Regions from separate parts of the Bacillus hominis genome, predicted to be linked through region 1. Evidence: riboswitches for the same ligand, from Rfam matches in the RefSeq annotation. Region 1 holds a riboswitch; each other region holds the start of a gene.

Region 1 (6,664 bases):
GAAACAATTGAGTGTAGCTGATAAATCTTAGAATGATCAAGCCATTAGTCATTTATTCTAGAGCTCATCTTTTAGCAACTTTAAAAATCTGTGGTTCCATATATTCTCATAAAAATCAATTGTCTCTTTTGCGGACATAAATGGATTATTTAACGTAGAGGTTGTTTTTTGAACCATGAAGTTTTCGTATCCTAGTCCGTGAGCAAATTTAATCGTAGCATCCATACAGTACTCTGTTTGGGCACCGCAAAATTCAATACGATTTACAGATGATTTGTCTAAAATTTCTTTTAAGTTTGTTTTATAAAATGAATTTGCATGTGTTTTTCTTACAAAAAAATCTTGTTCTTGAACATCTAGATCGGTATGAATAGCCCAAAGTTCTTTTTCGGGTACTAAATCATCATCACAATGTTGAACAAAAATGATTGGTTTATTTAATTTTCTGTATGAAGAAATTCTTTTATTTACTTTTGTAAGCAAGTTTTGTAAATCAAATAAATGCTCTCCGTTACAACATACCCCATTTTGTAAATCGATAACGATTAAAATATCTGCACAAGTATCCATTATTTTCCCCCCTTTTATTTCTTAATATATCAATTAATCCATTACTTGGAAATATATGATATACTTTTATTTTTTAATGAACTATACAAAAAGAAAAAACATTAAAATAAATATGCTAGACAGCATAAAAAGAAGATATGAAAACTTAATTTCATATCTTCTTTTCTCTCTATGCATTTACAGGTTCTTCTACATAAGAAAGAGCATTTTCGAAATCGGATATTAAATCGTTAACATTTTCAAGACCAACCGATAAACGGAGTAATGAATTGGAAATACCTCTTTCATCACGTGCTTCTTGCGACAGTGCTGCATGTGACATTTTAGCTGGGTAGGAAAGAATCGATTCGACAGCCCCTAAACTAACTGCAAAAACAGGTAATTTTACTTTTGATAAAAATTGGCGGAGTGCATCTTCTGACTGCAAAGTAAAAGATAGGACAGCTCCAGCTGATGTGGCTTGAGATTGTTGAATATCAAATCCAAGGTGTGTTTGTAATCCAGGATAATAGACATTTTGAACTTTAGCGTGTTCTTGTAAATAATGTGCAATTTTATTGGCATTTGCAGCTGAATGCTCGAGACGTACATGCAATGTTTTTAGACCGCGAAGCACGAGAGAACAATCTTGAGGACCTAAAATAGCACCAAATGCATTTTGTAAAAATCCAATTTTTTGAGCGAGTTCGGCATCTTTTACGACCGCTAATCCGGCAGTAACATCACTATGACCGGCAATAAATTTTGTGGCACTATGAAGAACGACATCGGCGCCAAGATCAAGTGGCTTCTGGAATAGTGGTGTCAAAAATGTATTATCAACAAAAGTAATAGCGCCAATAGATTTTGCAAGTTTAGAAACGGCACGAATATCTGTTACTTTTAAAAGTGGATTAGAAGGTGTTTCTACATAAAAGAGTTTTGTATTTGGTTTAATGTTTTGCTTTATTTCTTCTAAATTGGTCATATCAACAAATGTATGTGAAACACCGTAACGGGAGAGTACTTCAGTAATAATTCGGTAAGTGCCTCCATATACGTCTTCTGAAATGAGTACGTGATCGCCCTGTGAAAGAAGGAGAAATGCAGTGGAAATCGCTGCAATACCTGATGCAAAGGCGAATCCTTTTGTCCCGCCTTCTAATAAAGCAATGATATCTTCAAGAGCTTCACGTGTTGGATTTCCAGAGCGGCTATAGTCATACTTTCCGAAAGCATCTACATCAAACTGATGAAATGTTGATGTGTTATAGATGGGAACGTTAACAGCTCCTGTTTGTGTATCGTGTTTATATTGGTTGTGTAGTAATAGTGTATCTATAGAATAACTCATATTCTTACACCTTCTTTTACAAGTTTAATGGCTTGCTTTAAGTCTTGGATTAAATCGTTACTATTTTCAATGCCGACGGAGAATCGTAGAAGACGATTACATACCCCGTTTGCCGTTCTGATTTCTTCAGGAATATCAGCATGCGTTTGTGTTGCTGGATAAGTCATCAAACTTTCTACACCACCAAGACTTTCAGCAAATGTGATTAAAGATAAAGATTGTAAGAATGGATTAATCCATGTTTCATCTTTAAGACGAAATGAAATCATACCACCTCTTCCTGGATAAAATACATCTGTCACACCGTCTTCATCATTTAAATAAGCAACAATTGCTTTCGCATTTTCTTCATGTTGTCTCATGCGAAGCGCTAAAGTTTTCATACCGCGAATTAATAGCCATGAGTCAAATGGACTTAAGACAGCCCCTGAGGCATTATGATAATGAGCAATTTCCTCACAAAGTTCTTTTCCTTTTGCAACGACAAGTCCGCTTAGTACATCGTTATGCCCACCTAAATATTTCGTTGCACTGTGAAGTACGATATCGGCGCCTTCTGTTAATGGTTGTTGTATATAAGGCGTGTAGAATGTGTTGTCTACAATAAGAAGTAGTCCATGCCTTTTCGCTACACTTGCGACACTTGCGATATCAGTAACTTGCATTAGTGGATTAGTCGGAGTTTCTATGAAAATAGCCTTTGTTTCAGTTGTGATAGCTTTCTCAATTTGTTTAATAGATTGTGTATTTACGTATCTACATCGAATATTCCACTTTTTTTCATGCTCAGAAAATAATCGATACGTTCCCCCATATAAATCCTCGGATACAATAAGTTCATCTCCAGAACGGAATAACGAAAGGACGAGGAGCACAGCTGCCATTCCTGAACTACAGGCATAACCTTGTTCGCCATATTCTAAGTCTGCGATTGCCTGTTCTAATAGACCACGAGTCGGATTTCCAGTTCTTGAATAGTCAAAGCCAGTAGATTTACCAAGCCCTTCGTGACGATAAGCGGTTGAGAAATAAACGGGTGGATTAACAGTTCCTGTTGTAGTTTCGCTACGGTTTCCGATTTGTGCTAGTTTTGTTTCGATAGTTGACATATGAAAATTCCTCCTTTTTAAATTAACAATTAGTTGAACCAATCGGGCTTTTACGGGCAGTTCGATTCCAACCTAACTTCTTTGTTCCAGCTGAATTTTGAGGTGGGAATCTTACTGCCCGTTAATGCGGGGTAAAATAAAAAAAGCCTTCTAAGAAGAAGGCTTTCGTTTTGAATAGAGTCTTCTTCTCATCTGTCAAATCTTTCACAATTTGCTGGAATTAGCACCTTATTAACGAATGAACGTTAATGGTTGCTGAGGCGTCACAGGGCCAGTCCCTCTACCTCTCTAGATAAGAATGTTCGTATGAAATTTTATTATGTTTTTAACTTTACAACAAAAGATAATTGAATTGCAACTTTATTTTAAATATTTTTTTAATTTTCCGCAAGTGTCATTGACTTTTATTTTTGTGCATGCTAAATTTATAAAAAATTAACAAACATTGTTAAAAGGGGAACGCATTTCCTTTTAGCTACATAAATAAAATAATAAAGACAAACTCTTATTGAGAGCGGTGGAGGGAAAGGCCCTGTGAAACCCGGCAACCTTCAAACTAAATGTTTGAAACGGTGCTAAAACCTGCAAAACGTGTGTTTTGCATAATAAGAGGAGGAACGATTATGTCCCCCTCTTCACTTTGAAGAGGGGTTTTTATATTGATAGAAATGAGGGAGATTCGTGAAATTACTAGATTTATTATCAAAAGGAATTGTAATAGGCGATGGTGCGGTTGGAACTTTATTACATTCGCATGGTTTACAAAGTAGTTTTGAAGAATTGAATTTGTCTGATCCGGACTTAATTATATCAATCCATAAACAATATGTAGCTGCTGGAGCGGATGTTATTCAAACGAATACGTATGGGGCAAATGAAGCGAAATTACGTATGTATGGATTAGAAAATCAAGTTGTCCAAATTAATAGAGCGGCAGTGAAGCTTGCGAAAGCATCAGTAACAGAGCGGAATGCAATTTTAGGGACAATTGGAGGTATGAAACATATTGGTGCTGTTACAACGACTGACATAGAGCGAGAATTTATGTTACTTGAGCAGGCAGGTACTTTACTAGAAGAACAGGTTGATGGATTACTATTAGAAACTTTTTATGATGAATTTGAATTATTGCATGCCGTTAAAGTATTGCGTAAACAAACGAATATTCCGATTGTTGCTCAGTTAGCGTTACATGAGGCAGGTACGACTCAAAATGGGAATGATGTCAATGAAATATTAAAACAGCTTTTAGACTACGGTGCCAATGTTGTTGGATTGAACTGTCAACTAGGGCCACTTCATATGACGGAAGCTTTCAAAATGATATCGATTCCTCAAAATGGCTACTTATCAGCATATCCGAATGCAGGTCTCCCGAATTATGTGGAAGGGCGTTATGTGTACGAGGGAAGTCCAGCATATTTTGAAGAGATGACACCAAAATTTATTGAACAAGGTATTCGTTTATTAGGCGGTTGTTGTGGTACTACCCCGGAACATATTGCAGGAATGAAACGTGCTATTGCAAATATTACACCTGTAATAGCAAAGGAGACGATTCAAAGGCCTAAAGTGGTCCATACACACGAGAAGCGTTCGAGAGCTCATGTTACTCTCGCAGAGAAGGCAAAGAAACAAACGACAGTTGTAGTGGAATTAGATCCACCGAAAACGTTAGACACGCAGCGATTTTTTGAAGGGGCAAGAGCACTGAAAAGGGCTGGAGCGGATGCTATTACTCTAGCAGATAATTCATTAGCATCTCCTCGTGTTTCGAATATGGCTATGGGTGCATTATTAACGAAGCATGATATTCCAGTATTGACGCACTTAACGTGTAGAGATCATAACGTCATTGGACTACAGTCTCACTTGCTTGGATTATCAGCATTAGGTATGGAGGAAGTGCTAGCTTTAACTGGTGATCCAGCGCGCGTTGGTGATTTTCCAGGTGCAACTTCTGTATATGATTTGTCATCTATAGAGCTAATTAAAATGATTAAAGAGATGAACGACGGTCGCTCTATTTTAGGGAAATCAATTGGTCCGGCAACAAGGTTTTCTGTCGGTGGGGCATTCAATCCTCATGTAAGGCATTTAAAAGCAGCGGTAAAACGAATGGAACGAAAAATAGATGCTGGAGCAGAATATTTCTTAACTCAGCCGATTTATGATGTAGCTTTAATTAAAGAAGTATATGAAGCGACAAAGCATTTGGAACAACCAATCTTTATTGGAATTATGCCGTTAGTAAGTAAGCGGAATGCAGATTTTCTTCATTTTGAAGTGCCGGGTATTACTCTTCCAGAAGAGATAAGACAAAGAATGGATGGACATGAAACGAAAGAGGCTGCTATTGAGGAAGGAATTCGTATTTCACAAGAGTTGATCGATGCGGCAATGAAATATTTTAACGGTATTTATCTTATTACGCCGTTTTTAAAATATGAAATTACAGAACATCTCGTGAAATATGTGAGAGAAAAGCAAGAAATGAAAGAGGGTATTAATTGATGAAACGAATAGAAGAGAGATTACAACATGAAATTTTAATATTAGATGGTGCAATGGGAACGATGATCCAGCAAGAAGACTTAACAGCGGAAGATTTTGGAGGAGAAGAATATGAAGGTTGTAATGAATATTTAGTAAAAACAAGACCGGATGTTATTTTAAATATTCATAAAGTCTACATTGAAGCTGGAGCAGATATTATTGAAACGAATACTTTTGGTGCAACGAATATTGTATTAAGTGATTATGCATTGTCTCATTTAGATGAAGAGTTAAACGAAAGGGCAGCGCTTTTGGCGAAGCAAGCGGTCAAAGAAAGTGGGAAAGAAGTATATGTTGCGGGAGCGATGGGACCAACGACGAAAGCAATTAGTGTTACAGGCGGTGTGACTTTTGAAGAGTTAATCGAAGCATATACAAGGCAAGCGAGAGGATTATTAAGAGGAGAAGTTGATGTATTACTCGTTGAGACGAGTCAAGATATGCGTAATGTGAAAGCTGCTTACCTTGGAATTCAATCGGCGTTTGAAGAACTAAACAAAATAGTACCTATTATGATTTCCGGAACAATTGAACCGATGGGAACGACTTTAGCGGGTCAAACGATCGAAGCCTTTTATTTATCGGTAGAGCATATGAAGCCATTATCGGTTGGATTAAACTGTGCTACAGGTCCAGAATTTATGAGGGAACATATTCGTTCTCTATCTGATTTATCGGAGTGTTATATTTCCTGTTATCCAAACGCTGGTCTTCCTGATGAAGATGGACATTATCATGAATCTCCATCTTCCCTTGCTGAAAAAGTGAAGCGATTTGCTGAAGAAGGATGGATTAATATTATTGGTGGTTGTTGTGGCACAACACCAGAACATATAAGTGCAATGAAATCGGCGCTTGCCTCGATTAATCCTCGTGAGCATCATGAAAGGGTTGGACATGGAATTAGTGGGCTAGAAGCGTTGCAATACGATGATTCTATGAGACCTTTATTTGTTGGAGAAAGGACGAACGTAATTGGATCGCGTAAGTTTAAAAGATTAGTAGCAGAAGGGAAATTTGAAGAGGCTGCTGAAGTGGCAAGAGCGCAAGTGAAGAAAAATGCTCATATTATTGATATTTGTATGGCAGACCCTGA
Region 2 (6,664 bases), 2.5 Mb from region 1:
CCCCAAGCTAACTTTCCAAAGAATGATTTAGCTCGCACAAATGATTTATAGCTCCAGTACACAACTCCTGCTCCAATGGCGAATCCTACAATACCAGCAAGACTACCAAGAGCAATTAAAGCCAAAATACCGGCTGCGATAAACGCTAGAAATTGTTTCATCTTGTGCTTGCCTCCCTTCGATTTGATACTCTTATCTTAACTATTTTTTCATTTTTCCATAACGAGCTTAAGAACTGTTTTCGACTCAGACTTAAGACCGAGTTGCATTCAGCCTTTTGTAAAAATATAAGGAAAGATAGGATAACGCACTCTTTTATCGCACATAAAAAGCCGTTCAGAGAATATTCTCTGAACGGCTTCAGTTGCTACTAATAAAATTCATATTTAATTATGCTGTTTTATGATACTCTTTCTTTTCCGCCGCTTTAGAAAACCTCGGGAAACCAATTAATATAGAAATGATTCCACATACTCCAACTAAAATTGGATAGAATGCATATGGCAACAATTCAATCGGAGATAAAGCTGCAAATCCTGCCGCTGTTAACATTTGAGCACCATATGGGATTAACCCTTGTATACAGCAAGAGAAAAGATCCAGTACACTCGCTGATTTACGGGGATCAATTTCATACTGATCCGCAATATTTTTCGCAAGCGGACCTGTAAAAATGATAGAGATTGTATTATTTGCTGTACACATATTCGTCATACTCACTAAACCAGCAATGCCGAACTCTGCTCCTTTTTTCGAACGAATATTACGTGTTAAAAGATTCATTAAATATTGAATACCACCATTATACTGAATAAGCTCAACCATACCACCTATTAAAATTGCAAGTAATACTAATTCCATCATACTGCCCATTCCAGTCGTTACACTTTTAAAGAAACTCTCTAACGTATAACTTCCATCTATAAGACCGATAACACCAGATAGTACAGTTCCACCTGTCAATACGATAAGTACATTCCAACCAAGTAATGCTGTAACAAGTACACCTGCATATGGTAATATCTTCACCCAATCAAATGTTTGAGCTTTAATTTCTGTATCACTTCCTAAAGTAATCATTACTAATAGTACAATTGTAATGATTGCAGCTGGCAATACAATTAAAAAGTTCGTTTTAAACTTATCTTTCATTTCTGTTCCTTGTGAACGAACTGCTGCAATTGTTGTGTCAGAAATAAATGATAAATTATCACCAAACATCGCTCCGCCGACAACCGTCGCCATTGTTAATGCAATCGAGATATCAGTTTGCCCACTAATACCTACAGCAATCGGCGCTAATGCCGCTATTGTTCCCATTGAAGTTCCCATCGCTAATGAAATAAATGCCCCGATAATAAAAATTCCAGCAACGATAAATCCTTGCGGTAAAATAGATAGCGCTAAGTTGACTGTAGAATCGACTCCGCCCATCCCTTTTGCTGTTTCAGAAAATGCACCTGCAAGCACAAAAATTAATACCATAATCATAATATCTGGATTTCCTGCACCTTTTGCAAATCGTTCTACTTTTACATTAAAGCTTTCTTTACGATTCATCGCTAAAGCGATTCCTACAGCAATTGAAATCGCTACAAGTATCGGCAATTTATAGAAATCACCTGTAATAATTCCAGAACCAATAAATAGTGCCAAAAATATCCCAAGCGGTAATAAAGCTAAACCATTTCCTCTCGTTTCTTTCAAAGTACCATCTCTCCCTAGTTTCAACCTTTTTCTAATGAATAACAAAAGACCTCTTCCAACGAGAAGAGGTCTTATACATCTATAAGAAACACTCTTCTCATCTTTCAAGCAACATGCTTGCTGGATTTGGCACAGCACTCTGAAATCGAGTCCGCTGCCGAGGCATCGTAGGGCCAGTCCCTCCGCCTCTCTTTATAAGAAGGTTTCGTATTTATTTTTTAATAATAATTTCTTCTCTAACTTTACTTGCTTACAAAAAAAAAGTCAATTATTTTTTGTATAGATTTTTTTGGTAATTATACAAAAACACGAATACAGCAATCATTTCAACTTTTCAATTTCTTTCTCTAAAATTGAAATCCAATAAAATTCTCTCTTTTTTATTGCCGCTATTATCCATTTTGTTGTATGCCAAGCTAACTCATATTCTTCCTTTGTAACATCCCCCATTTTATATGCATCCTCTAACTCATCTTCATCCAATACATATATTTCACCGTTTGGTAACAATACTACATCTAAATATAAATCATCAAAATAAGGTAAACCTCGTTCGTCTATTTCATATTTTTTCGTTACGTCAATATAATATTGCACTAATTTTTTTCTATCATCTAGCATAGCTGTTATCGCAAAGTTCTTCCTGGTTATAAAATATTGCATCCATGTATACCCATCATCTGCAATACAAAGCTCTTTACCATTGTATTCTTTATAACTAGGCTCTCTCACTTTTTTTATATCCAATACCCCTAACATACCTGCTTCAACTTGCTTGACTATATAATTCTTCTCTATTAGTCTCTTCCACGAAGAACCGTCACCATATTTACGTTTCATTTCGCCCGCTCCTCTTCTATATATAGAAAAGCCCCCACATATTATGTGAGAGCTTGTTCATATTATAATTAAGCTGCTTGACCTTTTTCAGATATCTCTTTTAAATAAGCTTGTCCTTTTTCAGCGTCATATTGACCTTCCCACTTAGACATAACTACAGCTGCTAAAGAGTTACCTACAACGTTAACTGCTGTACGAGCCATATCTAGAATACGGTCAATACCAGCAATGAATGCTAAACCTTCAGCTGGAATACCTACTGTACCAAGTGTCGCTAATAATACAACGAATGATACGCCCGGTACACCCGCGATACCTTTTGATGTAACCATTAATACAAGTAATAATGTAATTTGTTCCGTAAGGGATAAATCAATACCGTACATTTGCGCTAAGAAAATTGCTGCAATTGCTTGATATAAAGTTGATCCATCTAAGTTAAATGAATAACCTGTCGGAATAACGAAAGATGTAATTGCTTTCGGGCAACCGAATTTCTCCATTTTCTCCATAATTTTTGGTAAAACTGTTTCTGAACTTGCTGTAGAGTACGCTAAGATCAGCTCGTCTTTTAAAATCTTAAAGAATTGGAAAATGTTAACTCCGAATATTTTCGCTGTAATTCCTAGTACAACTACAACGAAGAAGATCATTGCTCCGTATACTACAATGAGTAATTTTCCTAATGGAATTAGTGAAGAAAGACCAAATGTAGAAACTGTAACACCAATTAATGCGAATACACCAAATGGTGCAAATTTCATAACTTGGTTCGTAACGTAAAACATGGCGTCTGCTACACCTTGGAAAAATTGTAGGACTGGTTTACCACGCTCACCAATTGCTGCTACACCTAAACCAAATAGTACAGAGAAGAAGATAATAGCAAGCATATCACCTTCAGCTAATGATTTCATAATGTTCGTCGGAACAATATTTACAAATGTATCCGCAAACGAATGACTTTGTACTTGCTCTGTTGTTTCTGCATATTTAGAAATATCCGTTTTTGTTAATTTTTCCATATCAACGCCTTTTCCAGGTTGGAAAATGTTCGCTATTAATAGACCAACAACAATTGCAATTGTTGTAATAATTTCAAAGTAAAGAATTGTCTTTCCGCCTAGTCGGCCTAGTTTTTTAACATCGCCAACACCAGCAACACCAACAACAATACTTGCTACAACAATCGGCACAACGATCATTTTAATTAATCGGATGAAAATATCGCCAATTGGTTGTAAGTACTTCGCAACTGCTGGATTATCAAAGAAAATCGCACCAACTGCAATACCTAGTGCAAGACCAATTAATATTTGCCATGCAAGTCCTATTCTTTTCATACTTGTTGTAACCCCCTTCGATGTGTCACTCTATCTATCTCTCATTCTATCTATCTCTATAAAACTAAGAAATTAAGAGTATTACATATTATTCGACAATTCACTACATTTTGTCCCTGTTAAAAATCATAAATCAAAAATTAAAATCTGACAACAAAATAAGTTTGCCCGAACGCAAATAATTTTCTTGACAAAAACAAACCCCATGTCAGAAAACCTCACATGAGATCGATTCCTCACTAGTGATTTATAGGTTTTTAAAGTGATGTTTCACCCCCAAAAAACTCCATCACTTTCCATATTTTTCTTAAAAAACAAAATAGAAATCCACACCTTTTTATACATTCAAGAATTTTAACTTTATGACGAACAATACGAAAAAACACTAAATTCCGACAAAACTTAGCAATTTCATAAAATTTTCTTTACATTATGATTACAATGATAGACACCCTTCTTCTTATGATATATAACATTCATAGGGAAAGGAGCCAGACAACCATGAAAAAGAAATTTGCAGCGTTTAGCGTTTTAGCAGCAGGAACGATTTTTGTTTCTCCATTACTTTCACCTGTATACGCTGAAACAAATCAAGATAAATTATCTAATATACAATCAGAATTAGATGGCAAACAAAATGACTTACAAAATAAATCAGCTGAGAAAGAACAAATAGAAAAAGAAATTCAAGAATTACAAAAGAAAATCGATGAATTAACTACTTCTATTAATAAAAACGAAGCTGAATTAAATGATACAAAAAAAGAAATTAGCAAAACACAACAAGTAATTGCTGACAAAAAGAAACATATAGAGCAATTACAAACAAACATAGATACGCGTCAGGAAATTATTAAACAACGATTACAATCTATGCAAGAAAAACCTCGTACAAATATTATCACAGAGGTATTAACAACTTCTACAAACATTGCTGACCTTGTTGATAATATGTACTCCGTAAGTTTAATAATAAACAACGATACAGATATTGTGAAAAAACAAACAACTGATCAAAATGCTATAACGACAGAAAAAGAAGCTGTTGAGAAAAAAGAGCAACAACTGAAAGAATCTGAGCAAAAATTAGTACAAAAACAGCAAGAATTACAAAATAACCAGCAGCAGCAACAAACTTTCATTAACGATCTACATACGAAAGTAGCAAAAGTAGATTCAGAGATTGAAGGATTAGAAGAGTCAAAAGGTATTTTAGAAAATCAGCGTCAAGCTGTTCAAAAAGCAATTGAAGAAGAAAAACGTGCGGAGGAAGCACGTAAAGCTGAAGAGGCACGTAAGGCAGAAGAAGCACGCAAACAAGCTGCTACATCTGCTCAAGCTGCTCCAACACCACACGATACCAATATAGGTGGCTTTATTAAACCAGCAGCCGGATCGAAAACTTCAGGATTTGGTACACGTTCTTTAGATAACCATAAAGGAATCGATATTGCCGCGTCGGGAACGGTTCCAATTATCGCCGCTGCAGATGGTGTTGTTATTCGCTCAGAATTATCATCAAGTTACGGAAACGTTGTATATTTATCACACCGTATAAATGGAAAAACATATACGACAGTATATGCTCATATGAGTAGCCGTTCTGTATCGAATGGACAAACTGTAAAACAAGGCGATCAACTTGGATTTATGGGGAATACTGGTCAGTCTTACGGACAACATTTACACTTCGAACTTCACCTTGGTGAATGGAATGTCGGCAAGACAAACGCTGTCGATCCATCTCCTTATATCGGATTATAAAAAACTCGGTGCATACCGAGTTTTTTATTTACACTTCACACAATATAGGCATTCCACATAGACTACAACTAAATGCCTATATTTTACGAGGTGATCAATATGAATACACAATTACAGCAAGAAATAGAAGAAGCTAGAGAAACATACATCGGCAGGTTATTTACATTCGGCGGCTCAGCGTTATTTTTAATTGGATCATTTATCGCAGTTGTCACAGCTTATAAAGCATATAATCGCTTATTAAATACACCTACAACATAATAAAAAGACGGAGATTTCTCCTTCTTTTTATTATGCAAACATTTTAAATACGCCTATCGCATTTAAAAATACGATAATTACAGTTACTGGAATAACATAACGAAGTAAGAAGAACCAAATGTTAAACAATGTTTTCCCTTTCGTTTCCGTAACTTCTAATTCTTTCATTAATAACTCTTTACTCATTTTATTTGGTACGAATAGCGAAATAGCTAGTACTCCTAACGGCATTAATACATTACTTACCGAAAAATCGACGAAGTCAAAGAATGTCTTACCAAATATTTTCACATCACTCATAATTCCAAACGATAACGCTGATGGAATTCCAACTGCAAAAATAAGAATACCAATTAATAACGAAGCTGACGGACGCTTCTTCTCATTATCTTTCGCAACAGATGCTACTACAATTTCAAGCATTGAAATCGCAGATGTTAAAGTCGCAAAGAAAAATAACACTAAAAACATAATGAAGAAAAATTGTCCAAATGGAATTTTTGCAAAGACAGCAGGAAGAACGATAAACAGTAGCCCTGGTCCTTCTGTCGGTTTAACTCCTAATGCGAAAATCGCTGGGAAAATCGCTAATCCTGCAAGTACTGTAATAAATACAGTTAAACTTACAATAGATGTTGCTGATTTCGCTAAATGCTCTTCTTTCTTTAAATACGAACTATACGTTACCATTACCGAGGCACCTACCGTTAGTGAGAAGAAGGATTGTCCCATCGCATATAAAATCGTAT
Region 3 (6,664 bases), 180 kb from region 1:
TCACCAGCTAATATATAACTTTGGACTAGAGTCAATGTAAACATCTTTGTAGGATATACTACATCTAATATCGTAACAGCTCCTAATAAAAACATTGGCGCTATCATGACTAAAGACCACATAGAAAACCACGTTTTTGTAAAGCTCGTGACAAAGGTCATTTTACGAAGTAGAAAATTAGGACTCATAACAGATAAAACCAATGTAAAACTATAACCAATACACTGAATAAGTGAAATTTGTAACATCCCATTATTCACTATTAAAATAGAAGCAATAATCCAAAACGAAACGATATTCATTACTGTAAAACCGATTTGCTTCCACGTTTCCTGCCTATCTCTTTCCATCACTTTTACAAGTTCATTGGCATATTCTTTCGGTGAGCTTCCGAAAATTTCTTCTACACTTTTCCCATCACTCTCACCTTCTATTAAATGCAACTCTGCATCTTCTATAAAGCTTTCAATGTCGCTTTCTTTCATACCCTTTGCTGTCAAAAACAATCTCATATCTAATAAGAACTGTCTTGCTTCATTAGATAGCATTATTTTTTCCTCCCCTTTCCTTCAAGCAGACGTTCTACACTACTTTGCATCGCTTCCCAACGATCCATAAATTCGTCTAGTGCATCTTTTCCCTTACCTGTTAACGTATAATACTTCCGTTTTGGACCAGATGGAGATTCCTTCATTACACTTGTTATTAGCTCTTCTTTTTGCATTCGTATTAATAACGGATAAATACTTCCCTCACTTGCCATTGTAAAACCATACTTCCCTAGTTTTTCGCTCATTTCATAACCGTATATTTCACCTTCAGAAATAATAGCAAGTAAGCATCCTTCTAAAATTCCTTTTAGCATTTGACTTGTCGACATATTTCAAATCCTCCTGCTAAAGATTTTTTTCCAAATGTTTGCAGGAATTTCATTATCTCCTCTCTAAATAGAGCAATAAGAGAACTTTTATTATGAAGGAGTGTTTTTCATCATGGTTACAAATCGAGTTGTCTTTTTAACAGGTGCTGCGAGCGGTATTGGTTATGAAATGGGAAGTGCTTTCGCAAAAGAAGGTGCTAAAGTTATCATTAGTGATCGTCTTGAAGATCGTGCAAAAGAAGCTGCTGAACAATTGCAAAAAGAAGGCTATCAAGCTATCGGTTTAAAATGTGACGTTACAGCTGAAGAAGAAATTGCAGCAGCAATTTCTCAAACAGTTACTCACTTCGGTTCATTAGACGTATTAATTAACAACGCAGGCATGCAACACGTCTCACCAATTGAAGATTTTCCAACGGATAAGTTCGAACTTCTTATTAAAATTATGCAAATTGCTCCATTTATTGCAACCAAGCTTGCCTTTCCTATTATGAAGAAACAACAGTATGGACGAATTATTAATATCGCTTCTATTAACGGCCTTGTCGGATTTGCTGGAAAAGCTGCTTATAATAGTGCGAAACATGGCGTAATCGGATTAACAAAAGTGGCTGCTTTAGAGGGAGCAACTCATGGAATTACTGTAAACGCTCTTTGTCCCGGATATGTTGATACTCCCCTTGTACGAAATCAACTACAAGATTTAGCAACTACACGAAATGTACCACTTGAAAATGTTTTAGAAGATGTTATTTATCCTCTTGTACCGCAGAAGCGCTTGTTGCAAGTACAAGAAATTGCAGATTATGCTATGTTTTTAGCAAGTGAAAAGGCAAAAGGCATAACTGGTCAAGCTGTTGTTATCGATGGTGGATATACTGCTCAATAAAGTGAAACTTTAATCAGTGGAGGTTTTGTTCATCCCCCACTGATTATTAGCCTTCACCAATCGGGCTTTTACGGGCAGTTAATGCGGGATAAAAAATAAAGTTTGCTCACGAAGAGCAAACCTTATTTTACTTTCTATCGCGAAGATCTTCCTACTTTAGTAATTGTTTAGGGAGTTTCTCAATTGCAACAATCACTCCGTCTAATTTACTTTCAATGCGATGTAGTAAATATAACGTTACAACAATTGGAAATCCCACATTACCTATCATCCCGATCCACTCTTCCATCTTTCTCTCCTCCCTTCATTACATAAATAAGAGGAAAAGAGAATCTTAGGCATAAAAAAACAAGCTCTTTGTGATTAGCTTGTTTTTTCAAATAATGACGTAATTTTTTGCTTATAATCTCCACGTAAAATACCTTTCTCAGTTATAATTCCTGTAATTAATCCATGCGGTGTTACGTCAAATGCAGGGTTAAATACAGGCGTTCCAAGTGGCGCCACTTGTTTCCCAAAAATTTTCGTAACTTCTGTTTCATCTCTTTCTTCAATGACAATTTCAGCACCTGTTTGTTTCGTAGTATCAAATGTAGATAAAGGTGCTGCAACGTAAAATGGGATACCGAAATACTTTGCTAATATAGCTAAATTTAATGTTCCTATTTTATTAGCAGTATCACCGTTTTCAACGATTCGATCTGCTCCTACAATAATCGCATTAATTTCTTTCGTTCGAATTGCATGTGCTGCAGTATTATCCGTAATAAGCGTTACATCAATGTCTGCTTGCTTCAATTCCCATGTCGTTAAACGACCACCTTGTAAAACCGGTCTCGTTTCACACGCGTATGCATGTAAACGCACACCTTTCTCTTTTCCGATATAAAAAGGGGCTAATGCAGTACCATATCGTGCAGTTGCAATACTCCCAGCGTTACAAATTGTTAAAATGTTATCACCGTCTTTAAAGCATGTTAACGCATGCTCTCCAATACTCCGGCACACCTCTTCATCTTCCTGCTGAATGCGAAGCGCTTCTTCTTCTAATATTTTTTGCGCTTCTTTTATTGTAGTAATCTCTCGAATTGATTCTCTCATGCGATCAATTGCCCAAAATAAATTCACTGCCGTCGGACGTGATGTCCCTAAATAATTACAATCTCTATTAAACTTCTTTTGAAACTCCTCAATATGTACAGTATTATATTTCTTTGCCGCAAGCGCCAAACCAAACGCAGCTACAATTCCAATTGCAGGCGCTCCGCGTACTTCTAACATTATGATACTTTTCCATACCTCTTCAATAGTCGTCAACGTTTTATATTCTGTACTATGAGGCAACTTTGTTTGATTTAATACCGCAATTGTATCACCTTTCCAACTTACAGATCTCGGCACAGTAACAATCATGCTCATGCTTTTATGCCCCCCGAAACTGTTTGTTGAAATAATGTTCGAAACAGTTGAATATCAGCACTCTTAGATTCATATTTTATTAGTTCTTTTCCTAAGTTTAGGGCTTGTTTCTTAGCTTGAATTCTTTTTTCTTTATTTGCTATTTCATCTAAATCAGCTACATGAGCTAAACCAATTGTTCTTCGAATTAATTCACATCCTGCAAATCCGACAGCATCAGTAAAGATATTTTGCAAAATAATTGGTAACCATTGTTTTTCTTTCGTATATGCTTCTACACCTTCTCCAATCCATAACTTCGTAAAAGTTTCTACAAAATGACTCCATGTTTTTTCTATATGGAAAAATAGTACATTTCTCTGTTCTTCTTCTCTAGATAATGCATTTAATAATAAATTTGCAATAAATTGACCAAGATCAAATCCAAATGGACCGTACGTTGCAAATTCTGGATCAATTACTTTCGTTTCAGAAGGCGATGAAAATATACTACCAGTATGTAAATCCCCATGAATGAGCGCTTCTTTTCTCGTTAAAAACTTATACTTATACTGTGCTACTTTTAATTTTAAAGTTTTGTCACTCCACAGTTCATCAACCGCTAGTTGTAACTCTGGCTCATAATCATTCGTATCGTAATGCCCAAACGGATCTGTAAACACTAAATCTTCTGTTATTTTACAAAGGTCTGGATTTACAAATGTACCCTCTAGTACCCTTTTCTCTTCTGACTGTAGACCGAAATCTGAAGTATAAAATAAAACATTTGCTAGAAAACGACCGATATGCTGAGATAAAAGTGGATACTCCTCTCCGTCTATTAACCCTCTTCTTGTAATTGTTAGTCTTGATAGGTCTTCTATTACCGTCACTGCCAACTTCTCATCATGACTGTATACTTCCGGAACGTATTCTGGTACATACTTCGCAAAAATTTGTAATGCCTTACTTTCAATCGTTGCTCTTTTTATAGACAACGGCCAGCTCTCACCAACTACTTTCGCATATGGAAGTGCTTGTTTTATTATAATCGACTTCTCTCCATCATCTAATTTGAACACGTAATTTAAGTTTCCATCTCCAATTTCATGACAGATGACATTTGATTTCTTTTCAAAATAGCCATGTTCTTTCGCATATTGTACAGCCGTTACTTCTGTTAATGAATAATATCCCATCGTCTTCTCCCCCTTTTTTTAATTCAGAGGTTTTTCTGACGCAGAAAAACCTCTTTCCACAAAGAAAGAGGTTTGAAGTTAATCTTCTCCCCTCTTATCTGCCAGAAAGTATACTTTCTGCTGGAATTAGCACCGTGCCTTTTGGCGTAAATACACGCCCCATTTCACAATGGTATTACGGTCGGTTGCTGGGCTTCATCGGGCCAAATCCCTCCACCTGCTCTTGATAAGAGTTGTATAATTTTTTGAATTTTTAACTTTATGTTGAAGACTATACCAAGAATAAAAATCACTTGTCAATATTTTATTTGTATAATTCTGGACGACGATCTGCAAAAACTGGAATCCCTTTACGAACCTCTTGAATTTTCTCGAATTTAAGTTCGCCAAACAAAATGGATTCCTCTTCATTTGCCTCTACCACCATTTCACCCCAAGGATCGACAATTAAAGAATGACCTGCAAATTCATTATTTGGGTCCTTCCCTGCCCTATTACAGGCAACAACATAACACTGATTTTCAACTGCTCTCGCCTGCAGAAGCAAGCGCCAATGTGCTAGACGAACTAATGGCCATTCTGCTACAACAAATAAAACTTTTGCACCTTTAGCAGTATGAACACGCATCCACTCCGGAAAGCGAATATCATAACAAATTGTGCCAGCACACTCTACATCATCTAGCTTAAATTCACCTGTCTCATTACCCGCTACTAAATATTTATGTTCATCCATCAGCTGAAATAAATGCACTTTACTATATTCATTGACTAGCTCTCCTTCCTTGTTTACAACATACATTGTATTGGTAACACCTTGCTCTGTTTGCTTTGCTATGGAACCACCAACAATATGTACACCATATTGCTTCGACCATTCTTTCAACTTTTCTTTCGTTTCTAATCCATTCCTATCTGCAATTTCAGAAAGTCTCGTTAAATCATATCCTGTTGTCCATAGTTCTGGTAAGACGATAACATCTGGTCTTTCCTTCATCGCTTCACTAATTTTATTTTTAGCGTTCTCAATATTTTTTTCTACATCTCCAAAGACAATATCCATTTGAATACATGCGACTTTCATTTTGTCAGCCCCATTCTTATTTTTTTCTTTACAAAATACTGGAAAGATTATATCATTTGTCACTAGAATTGTAACAACTTTCAAAAGAGGTGGAAAGTATGAAATTATTTCAACCTTCTGAGATAGTAACATCATTGCCAACACAATTTTTTGCTTCACTTGTTGCAAAAGTTAACAAAGTCGTTGCAGCTGGTCACGATGTTATTAATCTAGGTCAAGGTAATCCAGATCAACCAACACCGCAGCATATCGTAAAAGCTTTACAAGATGCTGCCGAAAAGACCATTCATCATAAATATCCGCCATTTCGCGGACATGAAAGTTTAAAAGAAGCCGTGGCAACATTCTATCAACGTGAATATGATGTAGTAGTAAATCCCGAAACTGAAGTTGCTATTTTGTTTGGTGGAAAAGCTGGATTAGTAGAATTGCCAATTTGTTTTACAAACCCTGGTGATACTATTCTCGTTCCAGATCCAGGCTATCCAGATTATTTATCCGGGGTTGCTTTAGCAAAAGCAAAATTTGAAACAATGCCGCTTATTGCAGAAAATAACTTTTTACCGGATTATACGAAGATTGATGACTCTATCGCCGAGCACGCAAAGTTAATGTTTTTAAACTATCCAAACAATCCTACTGGCGCTACTGCATCAAAAGATTTTTTTGATGAAACCATTCATTTTGCTAATAAACATAATATATTAGTTGTTCATGATTTTGCTTACGGTGCTATCGGATTTGATGGTCAAAAACCCGTTAGTTTCTTGCAAGCAGATGGGGCCAAAGATACAGGAATTGAAATTTACACATTATCAAAAACTTTCAATATGGCTGGGTGGCGTATTGCTTTTGCAGTCGGGAATGAAAGTGTCATCGAAACAATTAACCTATTGCAAGATCATATGTATGTTAGTATTTTTGGTGCAGTTCAAGACGCAGCCCGCGAAGCGCTATTAAGTTCACAGTCTTGTGTAACAGATCTTGTAAATAGTTACGAATCTAGGAGAAATGCTCTTATTTCAGCTTGTCACTCAATTGGTTGGAATGTAGATATTCCAACAGGGTCATTCTTCGCATGGCTTCCTGTACCAGAAGGATATACATCTGAGCAATTTTCTGATATTTTACTAGAAAAAGCACACGTTGCAGTTGCTCCTGGTATTGGATTTGGTGAGCACGGCGAAGGGTACGTCCGTGTTGGTCTCTTGCAT

What was found. Region 1 has a riboswitch for S-adenosylmethionine ahead of QUF93_RS22445 (bifunctional homocysteine S-methyltransferase/methylenetetrahydrofolate reductase). Riboswitches for the same ligand answer to the same signal wherever they lie in the genome.
Region 2: it holds a riboswitch for S-adenosylmethionine, as region 1 does, so the genes downstream of both, QUF93_RS09395 (Na+/H+ antiporter NhaC family protein) here and QUF93_RS22445 (bifunctional homocysteine S-methyltransferase/methylenetetrahydrofolate reductase) in region 1, are expected to answer to the same signal.
Region 3: it holds a riboswitch for S-adenosylmethionine, as region 1 does, so the genes downstream of both, mtnK (S-methyl-5-thioribose kinase) here and QUF93_RS22445 (bifunctional homocysteine S-methyltransferase/methylenetetrahydrofolate reductase) in region 1, are expected to answer to the same signal.

What each region holds. Positions count from the first base shown of each region.
Region 1 is NZ_JAUCFS010000005.1:3,829,966-3,836,629, reverse strand. Features, by position in the region: gene QUF93_RS22460 (cysteine hydrolase family protein) at 58-570, opposite strand; gene metC (cystathionine beta-lyase) at 740-1,903, opposite strand; gene metI (cystathionine gamma-synthase/O-acetylhomoserine thiolyase) at 1,900-3,012, opposite strand; SAM riboswitch class I at 3,198-3,311, opposite strand; SAM riboswitch class I at 3,515-3,624, shown strand; gene QUF93_RS22445 (bifunctional homocysteine S-methyltransferase/methylenetetrahydrofolate reductase) at 3,694-5,526, shown strand; gene metH (methionine synthase) at 5,526-6,664, shown strand, end outside.
Region 2 is NZ_JAUCFS010000005.1:1,368,559-1,375,222, reverse strand. Features, by position in the region: gene QUF93_RS09400 (lmo0954 family membrane protein) at 1-161, opposite strand, end outside; gene QUF93_RS09395 (Na+/H+ antiporter NhaC family protein) at 391-1,707, opposite strand; SAM riboswitch class I at 1,802-1,908, opposite strand; gene QUF93_RS09390 (ribonuclease FAU-1 family protein) at 2,029-2,547, opposite strand; gene gltP (glutamate/aspartate:proton symporter GltP) at 2,616-3,890, opposite strand; gene QUF93_RS09380 (murein hydrolase activator EnvC family protein) at 4,392-5,654, shown strand; gene QUF93_RS09375 (hypothetical protein) at 5,754-5,915, shown strand; gene QUF93_RS09370 (sodium-dependent transporter) at 5,946-6,664, opposite strand, start outside.
Region 3 is NZ_JAUCFS010000005.1:3,646,311-3,652,974, forward strand. Features, by position in the region: gene QUF93_RS21330 (DUF1129 domain-containing protein) at 1-548, opposite strand, end outside; gene QUF93_RS21335 (PadR family transcriptional regulator) at 548-880, opposite strand; gene QUF93_RS21340 (3-hydroxybutyrate dehydrogenase) at 993-1,769, shown strand; gene QUF93_RS21345 (YvrJ family protein) at 1,921-2,058, opposite strand; gene mtnA (S-methyl-5-thioribose-1-phosphate isomerase) at 2,133-3,188, opposite strand; gene mtnK (S-methyl-5-thioribose kinase) at 3,185-4,366, opposite strand; SAM riboswitch class I at 4,458-4,599, opposite strand; gene QUF93_RS21360 (carbon-nitrogen family hydrolase) at 4,671-5,534, opposite strand; gene QUF93_RS21365 (pyridoxal phosphate-dependent aminotransferase) at 5,549-6,664, shown strand, end outside.